4 regions of the Ectobacillus sp. OTK genome follow, and region 2 is predicted to be linked to each of the others. Evidence: riboswitches for the same ligand, from Rfam matches in the RefSeq annotation. Region 2 holds a riboswitch; each other region holds the start of a gene.
The links. A riboswitch is a leader RNA that binds a small molecule or an ion and turns the genes downstream of it on or off. The one in region 2 is predicted to bind cyclic di-GMP.
Positions count from the first base shown of each region.

Region 1: it holds a riboswitch for cyclic di-GMP, as region 2 does, so the genes downstream of both, AC6HZ4_RS27005 (OmpL47-type beta-barrel domain-containing protein) here and AC6HZ4_RS15125 (ArsR/SmtB family transcription factor) in region 2, are expected to answer to the same signal.
Region 3: it holds a riboswitch for cyclic di-GMP, as region 2 does, so the genes downstream of both, AC6HZ4_RS26575 (YuzB family protein) here and AC6HZ4_RS15125 (ArsR/SmtB family transcription factor) in region 2, are expected to answer to the same signal.
Region 4: it holds a riboswitch for cyclic di-GMP, as region 2 does, so the genes downstream of both, AC6HZ4_RS16905 (amidase) here and AC6HZ4_RS15125 (ArsR/SmtB family transcription factor) in region 2, are expected to answer to the same signal.

Region 1 is NZ_AP048547.1:5,473,244-5,477,867, reverse strand. It holds gene ahpC (alkyl hydroperoxide reductase subunit C) at 1-225, opposite strand, end outside; partial or broken gene AC6HZ4_RS27015 (PhnA domain-containing protein) at 748-963, shown strand; gene AC6HZ4_RS27010 (hypothetical protein) at 1,609-2,145, shown strand; cyclic di-GMP riboswitch class I at 2,591-2,683, shown strand; gene AC6HZ4_RS27005 (OmpL47-type beta-barrel domain-containing protein) at 2,767-4,624, shown strand, end outside.
Region 2 is NZ_AP048547.1:3,020,966-3,025,589, forward strand. It holds gene AC6HZ4_RS15105 (S-Ena type endospore appendage) at 438-845, opposite strand; gene AC6HZ4_RS15110 (S-Ena type endospore appendage) at 1,111-1,434, shown strand; gene AC6HZ4_RS15115 (hypothetical protein) at 1,804-1,977, opposite strand; gene AC6HZ4_RS15120 (hypothetical protein) at 2,657-2,824, opposite strand; gene AC6HZ4_RS15125 (ArsR/SmtB family transcription factor) at 3,257-3,532, opposite strand; cyclic di-GMP riboswitch class I at 3,570-3,658, opposite strand; partial or broken gene AC6HZ4_RS15130 (exosporium leader peptide) at 3,709-4,284, shown strand.
Region 3 is NZ_AP048547.1:5,375,104-5,379,727, reverse strand. It holds gene AC6HZ4_RS26580 (RsfA family transcriptional regulator) at 80-784, opposite strand; cyclic di-GMP riboswitch class I at 1,110-1,198, shown strand; gene AC6HZ4_RS26575 (YuzB family protein) at 1,455-1,679, shown strand; gene AC6HZ4_RS26570 (HD domain-containing protein) at 1,991-3,298, shown strand; gene thmT (2-hydroxymuconate tautomerase) at 3,379-3,564, opposite strand; gene AC6HZ4_RS26560 (site-2 protease family protein) at 3,693-4,364, shown strand; gene AC6HZ4_RS26555 (YwhD family protein) at 4,414-4,624, shown strand, end outside.
Region 4 is NZ_AP048547.1:3,398,494-3,403,117, reverse strand. It holds gene araA (L-arabinose isomerase) at 1-648, shown strand, start outside; gene AC6HZ4_RS16915 (ATP-binding protein) at 1,080-2,384, shown strand; gene AC6HZ4_RS16910 (hypothetical protein) at 2,499-2,798, opposite strand; cyclic di-GMP riboswitch class I at 2,983-3,071, shown strand; gene AC6HZ4_RS16905 (amidase) at 3,119-3,988, shown strand; gene AC6HZ4_RS16900 (hypothetical protein) at 4,265-4,624, opposite strand, start outside.

The DNA.
Region 1 (4,624 bases), 2.5 Mb from region 2:
ACTATCTGTGGAAACGGAATACACTTCAACCCCAAGTTCCTTTAGAGTTTCGTACTGGTTTTGCAGATCCTCAAGCTCAGTTGGGCACACGAATGTAAAGTCTGCCGGATAGAAGCAAACTACACTCCACTTACCTTTTAGGTTTTCTTCAGTAACCTCGATAAACTCACCATTGTGGTAAGCTGATGCTTTGAATGGCTTTACTTCAGTTCCAATTAGAAACATAATTACTCTTCCTCCTAAATGTGGTTTGAGAATTATAAATAGTTTGTTTAGGGATACAGTAAAAACCCTAATTAACTATAATAATTATAATTTAATATTTATTATTATATAGAAGTTACTTTTAGTCAAGAGAAATGTTCTGCTTAACTATAATAATTATAATTCAATATCAATTATTATATAGAATTTATTATTTCGTCAAGAGAAATGCTCGGTTCAGTTCTATATAGGCAATTACAGATAAGAATGAATGTACTTGCTTATAAATGGAAATTTACATTTCTGAATTATCAAGTGTCTTGGAAATATGTAAAGGTTCCTTGTACTAAAATTGATACAATAACGGTAAAGTCATTGTTGTCTTGGCCTAAAATAACAATAAATTTGGAGGGCTAAATGTAGACTTTTTATAAATTTCATCGCTAAATACGTTACAATGAACTGTATTATGAAAATATAAGGTTTTTATGTTTATTAAACATCTATTCTATCAAAAGTACTAAATGATGGAGGAAGGCAATTATGTCTAATTTGCTAAATTGCCCAAGATGTTATCCAATATATACTTATGGAGATGGAAGTCTTTTTGTTTGTCCAGAATATGCATATGAATGGGCTTTAGAATTAGAAACTGAAAATAGTGAAGGTCAAAAAATTATCAAAGGTGCTAAAAATGTTTTAAATGACGGTGATGCTGTAACAGTAATTAAAGACCTTAAAGTAAAAGGAAATCCATCCATCTTTTGTGTTAAAGTGATTTCTAATTGTAATATAAATTGAGCTAGGCATTAAGCCTTGCTTTTTTTGGATTCAATTCAGTAGTTTTTCATTAGTATATTCTTCATATTATTACATAAAATAACTCCAAAAAATTTCATTCTAATTGAGGTCCATATATGCTGCTTTTCGTTTTAGCACTAAGTGTTTTTATTACTGTATATTTGATCAAAAAAGTATTCTCCCTTTCTCCTTATTTTCATTGGTTGGAGATTTTTAGTGTAACATTCTTTTTTCTAGGCTTTAACACTTGGGCATTTGCCTTTTATTTGGCAGGGTATTCTTCCTTGGATTTAACGGAAAAGTATTTACCGTTCGCAATCCTGATAATCCATTTTATTATTATGTATCCTCTATTGTTTGTATTTGTACTTACTTTATTTAAAACAAAAAAGTCGAAAATCATCTGTTTTGGGTTGTTGATTCTTTGGTTAATAGGATACGAAGTGTTAATACTAGTGGATGTTGAAGTGGGTATCCTCATAATACGTGGTCCATATTGGATTCCTTTACTGATTACCCAGTTTTACAATTTGGCAACCACTATAGCTGCGATAATTTTCATGAGAAAGTTGTCTAGGAGAATTCATATAGAAGGAGAAAACAATGAAAATGATCGAGGAGATGTTTCATAATTTTTATAATCCCATAAAGCCTGTTACCTTTGATAAAAATGAGATGTACACCTTAGTAATTACCATTTTAACTGTAGGTCTAGCTCTTTATATTTATAAAAAGCACCGTATAATGAGATTAACTGAAGCGTTAGCGCTAATTTTATTTAATGTATACCTTACTTCTTTACTTGAGTTTATATTGGCAATAAAACCAGTTGATTTATATGATACCATTGATCGAAACAACGGTGAATTGTTTGATTTCCTCTTAGAGGTAGTAACCTATCCTGTAACGATCTATATATTTATGCACTTTTTCTTAGTTTGGAAGATGAAAAAGTCTAATTTTGTTATCCTCGGAACCGCTGTACTTGTCCTAATGGAATGGATTTCTGAACAATATTTTTCGTTATTTACTTACAAAGGCTGGAAGCTGCTGTACAGCATTTTCTTCTATATATGTATTCTTACAGTTAACGTTAACCTGATGAGTTGGATACACAAGAAAGCGACGATTTCTAATTAATGTAAAAATAGGTGTGCTCTATTTTTAAATATTTATAAAAACCGCCTGTTAACATGTAACGATGAAACGTACGATAAATGAATGAGGTTCTCTAATATAATCACATGATAATTAGAGAATGAATTTAACCTAGAAGAGAAGTACAGGATAACTTCTCTTTTTTTGGTTTATATATACATAAGATCAAGAATGAAGAAGAAATAGTTGATTTCCCAATAATGAATAGCGCACCCTTTATATGTAAGGGAATGCGCAAATGAAATGAATCAATCTGTATCATGTATTGAGATTTGTCCTAAATCCAAGTTTTTCTAATAGATAGTAATCATCTATATATATTATACTTAATCTATATAGATTATATTTAAAATGGGGTGGTATCAAATAAACTGTTCTTGAACATAATCAGAAAACTGGATTGAGACCAAAAATTATTTTATTTAAAAAGTGAAAAGGGCAAATCATGGGAAACTGTGAGACGCAAAGCTATGGGCCTGAACCACATAAGATTAAATGTGGATGGCAGCCGGTTACCACAAGAAGTCATAGGTAAACGTTTCTATGAACCTTCTTCGGGTTCTTTTTTATTTGCCTTTTTTACACGAAAGGTAGGACCATTGTATGGTTAAAAAAATGTTTAGTATTCAGGCTTTTTTAGTAGTGATGATGCTTATGTACCAATTGGTTTTTCCGATTGGACAAACAATCGTATCTGCTAACAGCAGTATGCTGCCTCCTAGTAATCTAGCTTTTCAATCAATAACACCTGATGATGGAAAGCTGACATGGAGTGCAGTATTTGGAGCAACTGGATATAAGGTTTATGAAATTAAGGACGGGCAGATCATTCTGCTAGGAAGTACAACGGCAATAAGCTACAGCCTAAATGATCTTCCAGAAGGATTCCATAAATATGTTGTTTCAACTTTAACCAGTGAAGGGGAATCTGGTCCTTCTGCACCGGTAAATGCAGAAATTGTTTACCCTGAAATGCAGGCACCGTCAGCACTAAAGGGAACTATCCAAAATGGTAACGATATTGTTCTTAGCTGGGGCTCATCCCAATATGCTCAAAAGTACAATATTTATCAAATTTCAGGATCAGGGGAAAGAACACTTTTAACATCAACCACAGCAACAACTTACATCAAAGTAAATTCAGCAGAAGGCTTATATACCTACTCTGTCTCTGCCTATCATGCTCTTTACGGGGAATCCCCTGATGCTGCCCCTGTCAAAGTAGAAGTAACCCATCCGGAGATGAAGCAGCCGTCAAATCTTTCCTTTACAATTACAAATGGCACGGATGTTAATTTAAAATGGCAGGCTGCAGATTACGCCACTAGCTATAGGATCTATGAGGATATTGACGGACAGCTTGAATTGAAAAAGACAGTAACCGGAACAAGTGTTACGTTCAGCAACTTACCGGCGGGGGACTATACTTATAAGGTTTATTCCTATAGTGACCGTTTTGGACAATCTACAGAAGGCAGCCAAGTTTCCTTAACGATAGGTCCAATTGTTATGGCACCGCCAAGTAACGTAACTTATAAAATTCAAAACATAAATGATGTAGTTTTGAATTGGGAAGCCGCCCCATATGCAACCGGGTATAAAGTTTACGAATTGAATAATGGAGAAAGAACTTTAAAAAGCACAGTAACAGGAAAAACAGTCACGTACTCAATGCTTAAAGCCGGTAATTACGAATATGAAGTTCATTCCTATAGTGACCGTTTTGGGGAGTCTGAAGCAGGGTCTAAAGTATCCTTTAGCATTGATACTGTAAAGATCTATCCTCCTGAAGAACTTTCTTATAAAATTCAAAACGGAAATGACATTGTTTTAAATTGGAGTACTTCGGAGAATGCTGTAAATTATAAAGTCTATCAAATAATTGATGGACAAAAAGTCTTGAAAAATACAGTAACAGGAACATCTGTAACCTTTACCAATATGCCAGCGGGAAATTATCAATTTGAAGTTCATGCAAATAGTACCCGTTTTGGAGAATCAGAGGATGCAGCACAAGTTTCTTTTACTCTTGAGCAAATCAGTTTGAGTGCACCAGAAAGTGCTAAATACGAAATTAAGAATGGGAATGATATTGTTCTCAACTGGGATTCTGTAGGGTATGCAACAAGCTATAAAGTCTATCAAGTTATCGATGGGAAGAAAGTATTAAAAGCAACAGTATCAAATCCTACTGTCACACTCACTAACCTCTCAGAAGGAGATACTATATACGAAATTTATTCTTATAGCAGTCGTTTTGGTGAATCAGAAAAGGGAACCAGTGTTAAAATTTCCTTAGTTTATCCAAAGATGGCTCCGCCGGCAAATGTTATTCAAACTACTATAAGCCCAACTTCTTTCACATTAAGCTGGAATTCTGTTGAATATGCAACAAGTTATAAAGTCTACCAAATTGTGGGTGGGCAGAAAGTGTTGAAAAATAATGTAACAGGTACAACTG
Region 2 (4,624 bases):
TTATGTATTTTATCACTCTACTGGACACTGCACATTCGATACAGTGATACCAGGTAAGGAATCACTGTATCGAATGTGCATCTTTGATGAAGAAGGGATTTTGAGCTTTCGTGAGGAATCCGATGATCCCGAGATAATAAGAGGGAGTTTTATCAACTTTTTAGCGATGATGAAAAGTGTTCAAGTAATATAAGAAAAGCCGCTGTATGCCAGCGGTTTTTTTGTTTGGAATCTTACCGATCAAACGCGTGTGCAATAAAAATCGCAAGGTCATAGGGGCCTTATCATTGCTGTGTTTAGAGAAAATGCTCACTTCCTCTAATGTGGTGTTATGTTAACTTAACGTGAACAAAATATACATCGCTAAAATAAAAAAGTAGATAGTTTATACTCTCCCCTCTTCGTATTTACTTTTATTAAAAAACAGACCGATTTCACTAAAGAGAAGCTGCAAAACATACTTCTAAACAGTATTTTCCCTCCACAATACCCATACCTTCCCGTGAAACAGCAATCGATTTTGCATGATCGACAGTTGCGGAAAGTGTATTTCTAGAAGGAACAGTAAATTCAACAGGACTTCCATCATTTCGAGTAATGGTAACTTTCATAGCTGACGTGCTTATGGAACTATTAAACACAGATATCGTTACCGTAGCTTCTCTGGAAATTTCCCCTTTCCAAATTTCTAAAGTTGTGACCGGATCGCCCAATAAAATATTTCCACCTAAACTACTGCATACAACATCTCGTACGGGGGGACAAGGAGCAGGAAGCGGAGGAGGGAATGAACTTGGAAGAGCGAAACAAAAAGGATCCGGTTTACATTTCTTTTTGGCACACATTCACCATCCCTCCCTCCTCATTAATTATGTTCATACTACAAAATATTTCAAAGTCTTTGACATGTTCCGTTTCCCCCTTTTTTTATTAACGAATTCCATCAATTTTATAAAGAACATGGCAGTTTTTCTTACACAATAGACAAATTTCATTAACAAAGTACGCCGATATGCATTTAATAATATTGTACAAACTGATATAACCAGAACGGTAAAAATCATCCGAAAGGAGAAAAAATAAATAATGTGTAATAATGGAGATTGCTGCATGTGTCCTCCTGCTCAAATTTTTCAGGAGACCATTTGCGGTAATTTTAATAACTCGACAGGAGCAGCTACTACAACAATAGTATGGTCTGCTCCTGCTGGCGCTTATTTTTCAGGTACTTTTGAAATTTTCAATTCAGCCTCCAGTCCAATAGCTACACCGGTAACTGCAACAATGACATCTACTCCAGCAGGTGCTTTGAGTGCTACCTCAGGGAATTCTGACTCTCAATCAGTTGATCAACCTACTGATTTTTCTCTTACAGTACCTGCTGGAGCTAGTGGAAAATGGAGTATTAATCTATATAAGCGTGTTCTGGCGTAGTTTAGGGTTCATAATGCTAAAACAGGCTGTATAGACTTTTTGGATATTTGTATAAAATGCAAAAGAAGGTATCTAGATTATGCAGATACCTTTTTGCTTTTATTGATGTGAATTGAAGTTAGAATATACAAACCAATGCTACACTAGTAAGTGGGTCGGGTGGCGTGCGTGGCTGCCAAGGTATGCGGCGTAGGTGGGGCTGATACCAGGGGCGGGACTGATAATAGCGTTCTTTTTATTTTACGTTTTAGAATAGAAACAGATTATTCCAAAAGGCTATCCAAGTTGCGGACGAGCTTTTTTATTTGTAGAAAAAATGATAACTACTCTTACTTTCGGGAAGTGAGAAAAACCTTGATGCATAAGGCTTTATACACAACACCGGATATCATCAACCCCTTTTCTGATGTACCCTAATTCAGCCTTCACTTCAGCACTCTGTTGGCCATCAGACTTTATTGCTTTGTTTTTATTCAAAGAATAACCTTGAGAAGCAATAACAAGCATAAATAACGCAATTAACACTCCAACTTCAATTGTCACTATTCCCTCTCCCTTCAAAATAAAAAAGAGAGCTATACAGCCATCGCCATCAACTTAAGGAAATGCATAAAACGTATAAAATTGGGCCACCCTTCCATGCAGTACTGCATGGAAGGGTGGCCCAATTTATGTCTACAAACAAGTGCACACTAGCTGAAGAGTTACGCATACTCTGCGAAGAATTCCGAAGAAAATTCTCCATTACACATTTACAGAAACTCGCACATCAAACAGGTATGATTCAATGAGAACGAAAATTTCGAGCACAAGATCTTGTTTCTTTGTGTATCTTTCTCGGTCAGACTGTCAGTTCTGAATCCTTAGTTCGTCTTTGTACCCGGTTGAATGAAGCTACTGGGTATCTGTATATCTGCCGAAGCACTGAATAAGCGTTGGAATGACCGTACTGTACAATTTCTAAAGAAGTTGTTTCTTCATGCTTTCCGGCAAAAGGTTAGTCCAGTCATTTCAATCACGAATTGTTTTAAGAGAATTCGTATTTTAGACTCCACATCCTTTCAGCTTCCTGCCGCCGCATAAAATGCGCCAGAAGGAAGCTGTATTTGAGTATGCCCAAAATACAAGATTTTACTCATGTCCAGTAACAAAACGCGTCCGATGCCTGAGGCATCGGACGCGATATACTAAAGTTGATGGCGATGACCACGGAGGATGCTATTTACGCTTTATACATTACTACTGCAATAAAACTCTCCTCTTTGCCGTTAAATGATCCAGCAACTTTTATGTCAATAACTTCCCGAGGCGCTATTTCTCTTAAAGCTCCGTTAATTTTGCTCTCCAAACCACTTGAACTTGTGGACTTTACTACCTTCGTTTGTATCATATTTATCATCTCCTTTTACCTTACATTTCGACAAAAGAAAACGATATCCTTGTATTAAAATGTAAAAACCCCTCGCCAATCGGCAAGCGGTATGCATAAAAGGGAGCAAATCTTTCGCTTCATTCAGCCACCTCACAGGAAATAGCTCAACAAAACGGAAGAGGTACCGACTCTCCACTCAAGAAGCATTTTCCGAAGAATTGGTTATGGATTATGATAAAATCCATTCTTCATGTGATTCACAGTAAACAAACAGCATTTTCCGCTACCGCTTGTCCATGTATCGAATACACACTTCGATTATACAATTCTTGTTCTTCTTGTTTCAAAAAACGTAAAAAGCGTAAAGTTTGTAAGATTTGTAAAGTAAAATAAAAAGCGAACCGCCGTAGCGATTCGCCTCTAAAGAATTCATTTATTAATAGATAATACTTAAGCACTGATTAGTGCATTAAGGATTGTTTCTACTCGCTCGTCCTTTACCTCGTAATAAATCTCCAATCCTTTACGTGTGCCTGACACAACACTTACAGCCTTCAATTTCGATAGGTGCTGGCTAATTGTGCTTTGTGGCATATCGAGTTCCTCGTAAAGAGAAGTTACATTTACCGGTCCATTTTCAATCATGAATTTTACAAGTGCGAGTCGAGTAGGATGGGCTACTACCCTTAACATTTCTGCGCCATCTTTAAATTCTTCAATATTCATAAATATACATTCACTCCTCTAATTTTTCTTTCCCGTGAACGGCAGCTGGCTAGCTTGATAGCATTTACTATTTTAGCCCCTAAAGCTTTGCGTCCCAAGTTTTCACAAGGTTTGCCATTGAAAATAATTATAATTTTTTATTTGGTCTTAGTATAGAGAAAAATATTAGAAATTTATTATATTTTGTTAGTGTTAATATAACTTCTACCCCAGTCTTCACAGCTTTAACTACTTCAGTTAATCAAGTCAATATTCGCGATTCAATGCTATCAGCTGGTTACACTCAAAATGGAATTAACATGGTAATGTTTGCTTCATTTGTCTCTAGTGGGAATATCACCATTAATTCCCAGGCAACTACGGATGCTCAAGTTAACTTAGTGGGCGGGGGAATAAATGGGAATGTTATTATTAATGTTCAATCCGGTCATGTTCCAATCGATCCTTTGAATTTAACCAGTTTTGCTATTACAGAGAACATTTTTAATCCCTTTCCTAATTCGGGAAGATTAATTGTTAATGGTGTTAATAACGTTATTACAAGAGTGAGAGCAACAGTTGATTCGATACCTATTCGTTCTCGAGTAACTCTTGTAGGAACTAATACATCTTTAGTGAGAGTTGATGATGCTTTTGAACTAGCCTATACACCTTCTAATCCCGGAGATTGGGTAGCTCCCCCTCCGACAACAGTACAAGAAGCATTAGATAGAATAGCAGCTAAACTAGCGGGAACTGTGGGACCTGCTTAAAAAGAACTTAGTTCCTCTCAAGAGGAGTTAGACTGTTATAATTAGTAAAATCCGACTTTCCTACATTAAGGGAAGTCGGTTTATTTTTTCACTCCCGTCAGCTCCGAATCTTCTATCGGAACCATCCATTTACTTCAAAATCGGATTTTGGTCTTATCTAAATACTTTTTAGCATAGACACACAAGGTCAATAATCTACTCCAATAGATAAGCTCTTTGCTGCGTATATAGACATAACATGTAAGAGAAAAACCAACTACTCTAAAAAAAGGGAGAGAAACAAGTTATTATGATAATCCCCCGACAGTTCGGTACCGGAGGAGCCATTACCTATACCTCC
Region 3 (4,624 bases), 2.4 Mb from region 2:
CAAAACGGCCCGCGTCAGCTTTTCTTAGGTCATTATAACAAAAAAGAAGATAGCAATATAGCTATCTCCTCTGCGGCTATCATTCTGCAATTTTTTCAAGGTTTCCGTTTCGGTCCATTCGGAAGCTGGTTGTAGGGCGCTCCTCTTCATCCATGAGGGCGAGCTTACGGGCCCGATTCATAATCTTCATCATTGTTTCGTAATCTTCCTGAATCGTTGTTGCTTCTTGCTCTAGCTTCGCAATTTTGCCTGCTAGCTCTTCATTTTTATGCATATATTCAGCAATTTCTTTTTTTAGTCTTTCATTTTCACGTTCCAATGCGGTAACCTTTACGTCTGAGTTTCCTAAAGACTGCAGGAAGCGGATGACATCTGCCATTGTAAGAGAACTAGTTCCTCTCGGATCGAGATCAGTAGTATCCGTCATCGTGAAGGAATTCTCTTCTAATAGAACTGTATTTTCTATGATTTCACCTGCTTCCATATCAACTGTACGCACGACAGGAGTCGGGGGTGTATACAGCAGCTTTTTCTTTGCGTGATCTCCGCCAATTGCACGCATCTTTTCCTTGCGGTGCTTTTTCGCTACCTGCAAAGCTTTTTCATAGTTATAGCGCACAACCGCATTCCAGCGAAATCCACAAGCCGCTGATGTGCGATTTAGCTTATCTCCTACTTCCTCAAATGCGTTTAATTGTGTGCTTCCTTCACGGACATGGCGCAATACTGTTTCTGCTAAAAGTAAATCATCTTCTTCTGTCCAAGCATCTTGTCTTATCTTCATAGAGTCATCTCCTTAATCCCTTTTTAAAATGCTTTTCTATCTTTAGGATGGACGGAAATGAACGGTTTTATACAAACCTTTCAAAAATATGGTAGATTATTTCCTGAAATGTAGAACTTTGATTTCCTAGTAAAAAATGAATACCATTTTTGAAAAATGCTATTTCTCTTTCAGTTTAGTTTTTTCAGATCAGCTGGCATCAGAAAATATACACAGTAAATGAGAAAAAGCGTATATACTTTCTTGATAAAAAAAGCTATAATATGTCCATGCTTACATAACATTCTCTATTGGAGAATACCCCACTACATTTTTATATCACGTGATATGAAAAAGGCAAACCTGATTGAAAAGCAGGGACGCAAAGCTTAGAGCCTAAGGAAGAGATTCTTCTATGGCTGTCTAGCTGCCATGCTTTTTAACACTCATGCCATGTATGGTATATTTTGGATAAATATAAGATTGCAAAGCAGGCAGACACAGTATATAGCTGCCTGCTTTGTTATGCGGCAGAAACATGGCTATTCTTGATCATAGCCTTGTCCTGAAGGAATCATACAGGATGGCTTGCAACATTTCAAAAAGAACGGTAAAATACCTTTTAGCAAATCATGCAGCGGTGCATACTAATACATGCGAAAAGTTTGAGGTTGAGAAAGGATTGTGCAGGATGGCAAATGAATTTCGGGTGTGCGATGATTGTCAGGCCACAAATTTAAAAACATTACTTCCGCGGTTAAAGAAGGTAGATCCGAATGCGGATGTGAAAATTGGCTGTCAGTCGTATTGTGGTCCAGGGCGCAAAAAATCATTTGCGTTCGTAAATAATCGCCCTGTTTCGGCACCAAATGAAACTGAATTGATTAAGAAAATTGAGGATAAACTAGGAAAATAAGGAAAGCACTTCTCAGTAGAGGAAGTGCTTTTTTGCATAAGTTAAGAAAGTGTAATTTTAGGGGTACTATCTAGCTCCCATGACCTGTTTGCTGCGGGGAAAGGACTCTGCCCGCCGAGGCAAAAAGCGCCTCAATGTGCAGAGGACTGTCTCCCTCGGGAGCAGGGCGGACGGTGTCCGCTTTTCTTAATGTTTACTTTATATATACTATTTGTATCTGATTGAATAAAAATGCATAGGCAGGTCTTTCTCATTCTGTTATTCCTTCGGTATAATATATATGACAGTAGTAAAGAAAGGGGGTACCTTAAATGGTATATCCCAATGGCAAAATGAATGAAAAAAAGGTATTTAAGGATCCTGTACATAAATATGTTCACGTGGATGACCAAATCATTTGGGATTTGATCGGAACAGCAGAGTTCCAAAGGCTGCGCCGTGTAAGGCAGCTTGGTACAACATTTTTTACGTTTCATGGGGCGGAGCACAGCCGATTTAATCACTCGCTTGGTGTATATGAAATCATTCGCCGGATGATTGACAATGTGTTTGATGGAAGACCGGCATGGAACGCTGAAGATCGTTTGCTTTGCCTATGCGCTGCACTTTTACATGATGTTGGACACGGGCCATTTTCGCATTCCTTTGAAAAGGTGTTTCATCTTGACCATGAGCATTTTACGCAGCGCATCATTCTTGGCGATACAGAAATTAATCAAGTGCTGCGGGAGGTTGACCGCGAATTCCCGAAAAAGGTAGCAGAGGTTATTGCGAAAACCTCTGATAATAAGCTGGCTATTAGTATGATTTCCAGTCAAATTGATGCAGACCGAATGGATTATTTGCTTCGCGATGCTTATTTTACTGGGGTCACCTACGGAAATTTTGATATGGAGCGTATTTTGCGCGTCATGCGTCCGCACGGGGATCAGGTTGTGATTAAGTACAGCGGTATGCATGCGGTGGAGCATTATATTATGAGCCGTTATCAAATGTATTGGCAGGTGTACTTTCATCCGGTCACACGCAGTGCGGAGGTTATTTTAACAAAAATTTTGCACCGGGCGAAGGCGCTTCACAAGCAATATTACTCATTCAAGCATCAGCCTGTTCATTTCTACTCGCTGTTTGAGGACGAGGTTACGCTTGAAGATTACTTGAAGCTTGATGAAAATATTATGTACTATTATTTCCAAGTTTGGCAGGAGGAAGAAGATACGATTCTAAGCGACCTCTGCCGCCGTTTTATTAACCGAAATTTATTTAAATATGTAGATTTCACAGAAAAATATCACGGCTTAAATAATTGGATGGAGCTAAGCAGCTTATGCAAGAAGGCTGGCATTGACCCGGATTATTATCTAGTTGTGGATTCTACCTCTGACCTGCCCTATGATTTTTACCGAACAGGTGAGGAAGAGGAGCGTTTGCCGATTATGCTGCTGATGCAAAGCGGCGAGCTGCGCGAGCTGTCGCGTGAATCAAGCATTGTTGAAGCCATTACAGGCAAAAAACGCATGGATCAAAAGCTTTTTTATCCATATGACACTTTGTACGAGGATGGACGGAAGGGAAAAGTGAAGGAGAAAATTATTAGCATCCTAGAAGGAAAAGGGTAGCAAAAAAAGCGGACAGGCCTGTTTGCAAAAAAGAAAGACCTCCAAGTGAGGTCTTTTCAACTTTTATACAAAAGGAGTTCCTATTCGTCACTTAAACGCTTTCCAGCGATTGCATAGTTGTTTTTCGTCATTTCATCAATGAATATAACAACCTTTTCAGCTGGTGCGCCTGTTGTTTCAACGACTGCAGCTGTTACCTTTTCAGCGAGAGCTTTCTTTTGCTCTTCTGTACGGCCTTCCAGCATTTTAATTGTAACATATGGCATAATTACCACTCCTTTTTATGTAAATTCAGTACTATTATATCGAATTTTGTCAGATAGGACTCAGAAAACAGACATTTTCTTTATATTTTTGGTATGCTTACGGTAAAGCTTAAAAAAGGAGATGAATAATGGATCATTTATTTGTTTACCCACTGCAGCAAATCCCGCTTGTCGTGTTAGCAATAGCGGCAGCCCTTTCGCTCCATGAATTTGCTCATGCCTACGTTGCGTATAAATTTGGAGATCCCACGGCAAAACAGCAAGGACGGTTAACGCTTTCACCGCTGGCCCATCTTGATATAATCGGGACGCTTGCCATTTTCCTGCTTGGCTTCGGTTGGGCACGCCCGGTTCCTGTGAATCCATATTTCTTTAAGCGTCCGCGCCTAGCGGGTATACTTGTTTCCGTAGCCGGGCCGCTTAGCAACCTGTTTCTAGGGATTGTTGGTTATATTCTCTGGTACGCTCTTATTCGAACAGGTACGCTGCATATGGTGCCGGACGCGGTCGGACAAACGTTGTATGATTTCTTTCAAATTTTTATCGGCTTAAATCTTGTGTTATTTGTTTTTAACCTGCTGCCTCTGCCGCCGCTTGATGGTTACCGGATTGTAGAGGATCTCATGCCGATGAATGTACGAGCCAAGATGACACAGTTTGAAAACTATGGAGCGATTATCTTTCTGGTGCTTGTTATTACACCGCTGGATCAATATACAATTGGACCGATTTTCTCACTTGTCATACCGTATGTATCAGGGGCTTTGGAAAGCATCATTGCGCCGCTCTTTGGTTTGTAATGTTTGATAATGATATAATTTAAAAAAGATACACAGGAGGGAATAATGAATGGAAGAGCAGCAAAAGAAAAAGCCAATTGGCTTTAATATCGTAAAAAATGATTCAACAAGCGGCCACGGCGGCTTTGGCGTCGGTGCATTAAGCTTGGAAAATATGTCACCTGTCATTGTAGATGTAACAGAAGGGACTGCATATGTAGACATGGGGGCGATGCATGCCCGCAGTGCGGTTGAAAAGGGAATTAAGTTTTTAACAAATA
Region 4 (4,624 bases), 380 kb from region 2:
GAAGACTTACATGGAATTCGTCAGCTTCCTGGTCTTGCTGTGCAGCATCTCATGGCACAGGGATATGGCTTTGCAGGTGAGGGTGACTGGAAAACAGCTGCATTGGTGCGCATGATGAAAATGATGGCTGGGGGCGAAGGTACATCCTTCATGGAAGACTACACGTATCATTTCGAGCCAGGAAACGAGCTTGTACTCGGTGCCCATATGTTAGAAGTATGTCCTACCATTGCTGCAACGAAGCCAAGAATTGAAGTTCACCCGCTTGGAATTGGCGGAAAAGAGGATCCAGCACGCATTGTGTTTGATGGTGCAAGCGGCTCTGCTATCAATGCTTCTATCATTGATCTTGGACATCGCTTCCGTCTATTAATTAATGAAGTGGATGCGGTACAGCCGGAAAAAGCAATGCCGAAACTACCGGTTGCTAGGGTGTTATGGAAGCCTCAGCCTTCTCTAAGTGAATCTGCTGAAAACTGGATTCTAGCTGGCGGAGCGCACCATACATGCTTCTCTTACAAAGTTACGACAGAACAGTTAATCGACTGGGCTGAGTTAGTAGGAGTGGAATGCGTACTTATTAACAAGGACACAAATGTGCATACATTTAAGAATGAATTACGCTGGAATGATGTAGTGTACCGCTAATATAACATGGTAACGGAAAACCGCAGGGCCATGACATGCATAACGAAATACGCTAAAAGTGAAAAACAGTCCTAGGGCTGTTTTTTACTTTTAGCCGCCATAATTTTTGACTAGGTTGTTCACTTTAAATAAGCAGAAAATGAATCTGTTAAATTATAATTTGAAATATGTCAAAATGGTTTAGCATCGTTAACTTATCGTTTCTTGTCCAAGCTATACTTGGATAAGATGACAGCATCATATGCAGATGCATGTATAACAAATTGCCGGCTGATTGGCATAATTAGAACTTAATGTCTGGACTTAATAAAATGATGGGGAATTAAATATAGTCTATATATACTAATCAAAAAGGTGTTATAATTACCTGAAAGTTTAATGGAGAAGGTACCCTTAACTTAAATAAAGGGTAGTACATGAGGAGGATTTAATTGGTTGGTGTTCAAAGTCTACTCCTAAATATCTTTTTGATTTTATGCGCAATTTTCTTGAGTTTTATGATTATTTTAAGTCGAAGACGGAATAACGATAAGCTTAAAGCGCAAAGGAAGTTTGTGATTCTCTTCCTGGCAGCTGCCACCATCATATTGTGTATGTCCTTTCCATTTTCCATGTTTCCGGGGTATTTTTATGACCTAAGAATTATTCCGTTGTTGCTAGGAATGTTGTATGGAGGATATCTGGCAGGGGGGATATTAACCGCTATTTTATTTGTATACAGATATTATTTAGGTGGAGATGGGATTTATACAACCGTATATGCTTATTCTGTTATCATATGTATTACAGGTTTTTACTTGGTTAAATATAGAAGCGGCACCCGCCAGAAAAAATTTTTGATTGGATTAAGTCTTTCATTTTTTGCTTCATTCTTAGTGACACTGATTAGTTGTATCAGGATGGTCGATTCTGCAAGATTGTTAGACCAACAGATTGTTATGTTTTTTATTATGTACTGTTTGCTGCATGTTGTGGCTATGTGGATGGCAATTTATATTATTGAAATGATGCACGAAAATCTTATTCTTTGGAAGGAAATCGAACGGGCTGAAAAAATGTATGTACTGGGAGAACTTGCGGCTTCAATTGCTCATGAAATCCGAAACCCGATGACTGTCATTCGTGGATTTGTCCAACTGTTAAGCAATCAAGAAGTCGAGAAAACAAATAAAGATTATATGAAGCTTATCATCAGTGAACTGGATAGAGCTGAGTCTATTATTGAAGATTACTTGTCATATGCAAGACCCCAGATTAATAAAAAAGAAGCAATCAAAATTGGGGAACTGATGAAGCAGGTTATCAATATCATTGAAGGTTTTACCATAATGAAAAATGTTCAAATTTCATATAACATAGAGGATTCCTTAGAGGTTATAGGCGACTCCAAAAAACTTGCACAAGTTTTCATTAATTTTCTAAAAAACGGGGTAGAGGCAATGCCGGATGGAGGAATGCTTCAAATATACGGTTATAAAAGAGCTGATAATGTCATCATTGAGATTGTTGATAATGGTGTGGGAATGGAAAAAGCGGAATTAGAAAGACTAGGGAACCCGTTTTATTCAACCAAAGAAAAAGGAACCGGTCTAGGATTAATGGTCAGTTATCGAATCATTGAAGCGATGGATGGAAAGATACAAGTTTTTAGCAGGAAGGGAAAAGGAACGAAATTTTCTATTATACTGCCTGCCATTAAGGAAAATGAGATTATTTTACAAAACAATTTGGTTTGAAGATTATTCTTTGTTTTCGACTGTTTTGACGGATACCACGCAAAAGGCAAAAACGCCTTGTGCGTGGGAGCACATTCTTCTTTAGGAGCAAGGGAGGCTGTGTCTGCTTTTTTATTAACGTGTATTCTGCTCTGACACGGAAATGGGAGAACCCGTAGAAGTATGTTGGTTGACCCATTCACGAGTTACATCAGAAACAGCCGGCCAGTTTGGAATCTGATTGCTATGTTGCTGAATCCAACTCATGCAAAACTGCGGGTCAATGTTATGCTGCTCGCATTGGGATAAGAAAGACTGAACGGTGGACTCGCTACAGTTCTCCCATGACCCGCAAGTTGTGCGCCAAATGTCCTCCATTGTATCCTGTATAGAAGGAGCAGCTGTAGAGTTCCTGAATTGGTTTTGATTTGGCATAGGAGTGCCTCCTTGTTATAAGATAGCATCGCCAGAGAAGATGCATACACAGTATGTCCAAAGAGCTCGAAATCATGCAAAGCTAACGTAGGTAAGACTAATCCGTATAACGAAATATTTTGTTTGGTTAAAAAAGTAAATGGACGGAAATTCTTAAGGTGCCGTATAATAAAGATATAAAATAGTATGAAAAAGGCAAACTTCACCGAAAGGGAAGGACGCAAAGCCGTGAGCCTAACCGCTGTGAAAGCGTATGGTCGTCAGGTTGCCAGGTTCTCGTTCTGTGAGTCTTGGCTGAGAGAATGGAGGACCTTTTGGTAATGAAAAAAATTATAATGTCAATAATTCTGTTTTTTGTACTTATGGCCGCTCCCGGCAATTTAAGCGCAGAAGCTTCTGCGTCAGATCGGGCAACATGGCTCTGGAATCCGTGGATGATAGTTAGTGATGAAGCCGGTACAATCGCTTTCCTTGAAAGCAAACAGGTAAATAAAGTATACATGCAGATTGACCGAGACATTCCTCTGAAGGTATATCGCAGCTTTATTGGAAAAGCCTTTGCAAAGGGAATACGCATTTATGCGTTAGATGGATCGGATGAATGGGTTGCGCCGAAAGGATATATGATCCAAAATCAAATGATGAACTGGCTTGGCAGATATCAAAGCGGCTCAACGTCTGCCCAAAAATTTGCGGGTGTTCATTTGGATGTTGAACCTTATTTATATAGTGGTTGGACAACGAATCAAGCCGATACAATCAAATCGTATCAATCTTTGTTAACGAAGGCGAAAAGCAGTGCGGCTGCTTTAAATCTTCCGCTTGAAGTGGACATGCCTTTTTGGTTTGATGGAATTCCCTATAAAAATACGTATGGAAAAGGGATGCTTGCTGAATGGGTCATCGCAAAAACAGACGGTGTGACGGTTATGGCATATCGTGATTCAGCACTAATGATTATTGATATCGTCAAAAATGAAATGGCACTTGCTAAAAAATATAGAAAATCGATTGTAGTTGGCATTGAAACCGGGAATACTGCTGAAGGTGATACAATTTCCTTTTTTGAAGAAGGCGAATCATACATGAATCGGGAACTCACAGCGGTGAAAAACTACTATGCGAGCAATTCTGCTTTAAAAGGTATAGCTGTCCATCATGTTGGCAGTTGGATGACGATGAAGCGGTAAAATAAAAATAGACTGAGATTAGTAGATTAGCAGTACAGACCAAATCTTGCGGTAGGTACTGCTATTTTTTACACTTTAAGAAAGTATAAATTTCCAGCTTGAAGCTCATTCGACGTAACAGGAAATTTTAGGAACAAAGTGTAAGTGCAACTACGCCTCTGTCTTCGCCCAAGGGCAGGGCTCGCCAATAGGCGAGTGTTCTTTATCAAAAGGCTCTGTTATCATTTGGTGTTGATTTTTAGCTAAGGTAAAAGACCGTTTAGTCTTTCTATAACTTTATTTTTCTATTGCTAATCTGAATACTAAAAGCGCAAGCACACCTGTCGCTGGAGTCATTACTATTGTTTCCAAGCTAGAGATTGATACTAAATTGCCTATTGTATTAAGCACCATAAGTCCAAATATAATCCATGTACCGACATTCACAGCTCTTTGGAACTTTCCTTTGAAAATATAGCCTGCTTTTGTAGCGATAATTGAAATAAATAGTATTTGAATTACTATCGATATACTTTCGAAGATGATTACATCTGTCTCACTCTTTAATCGTCCTCCCCATACGAAATTATTCGGTATAATTTTGAGGAGTATCAGAACGTGCATCAAAAGTGCTATTGTATTAATGAGAATTATCAT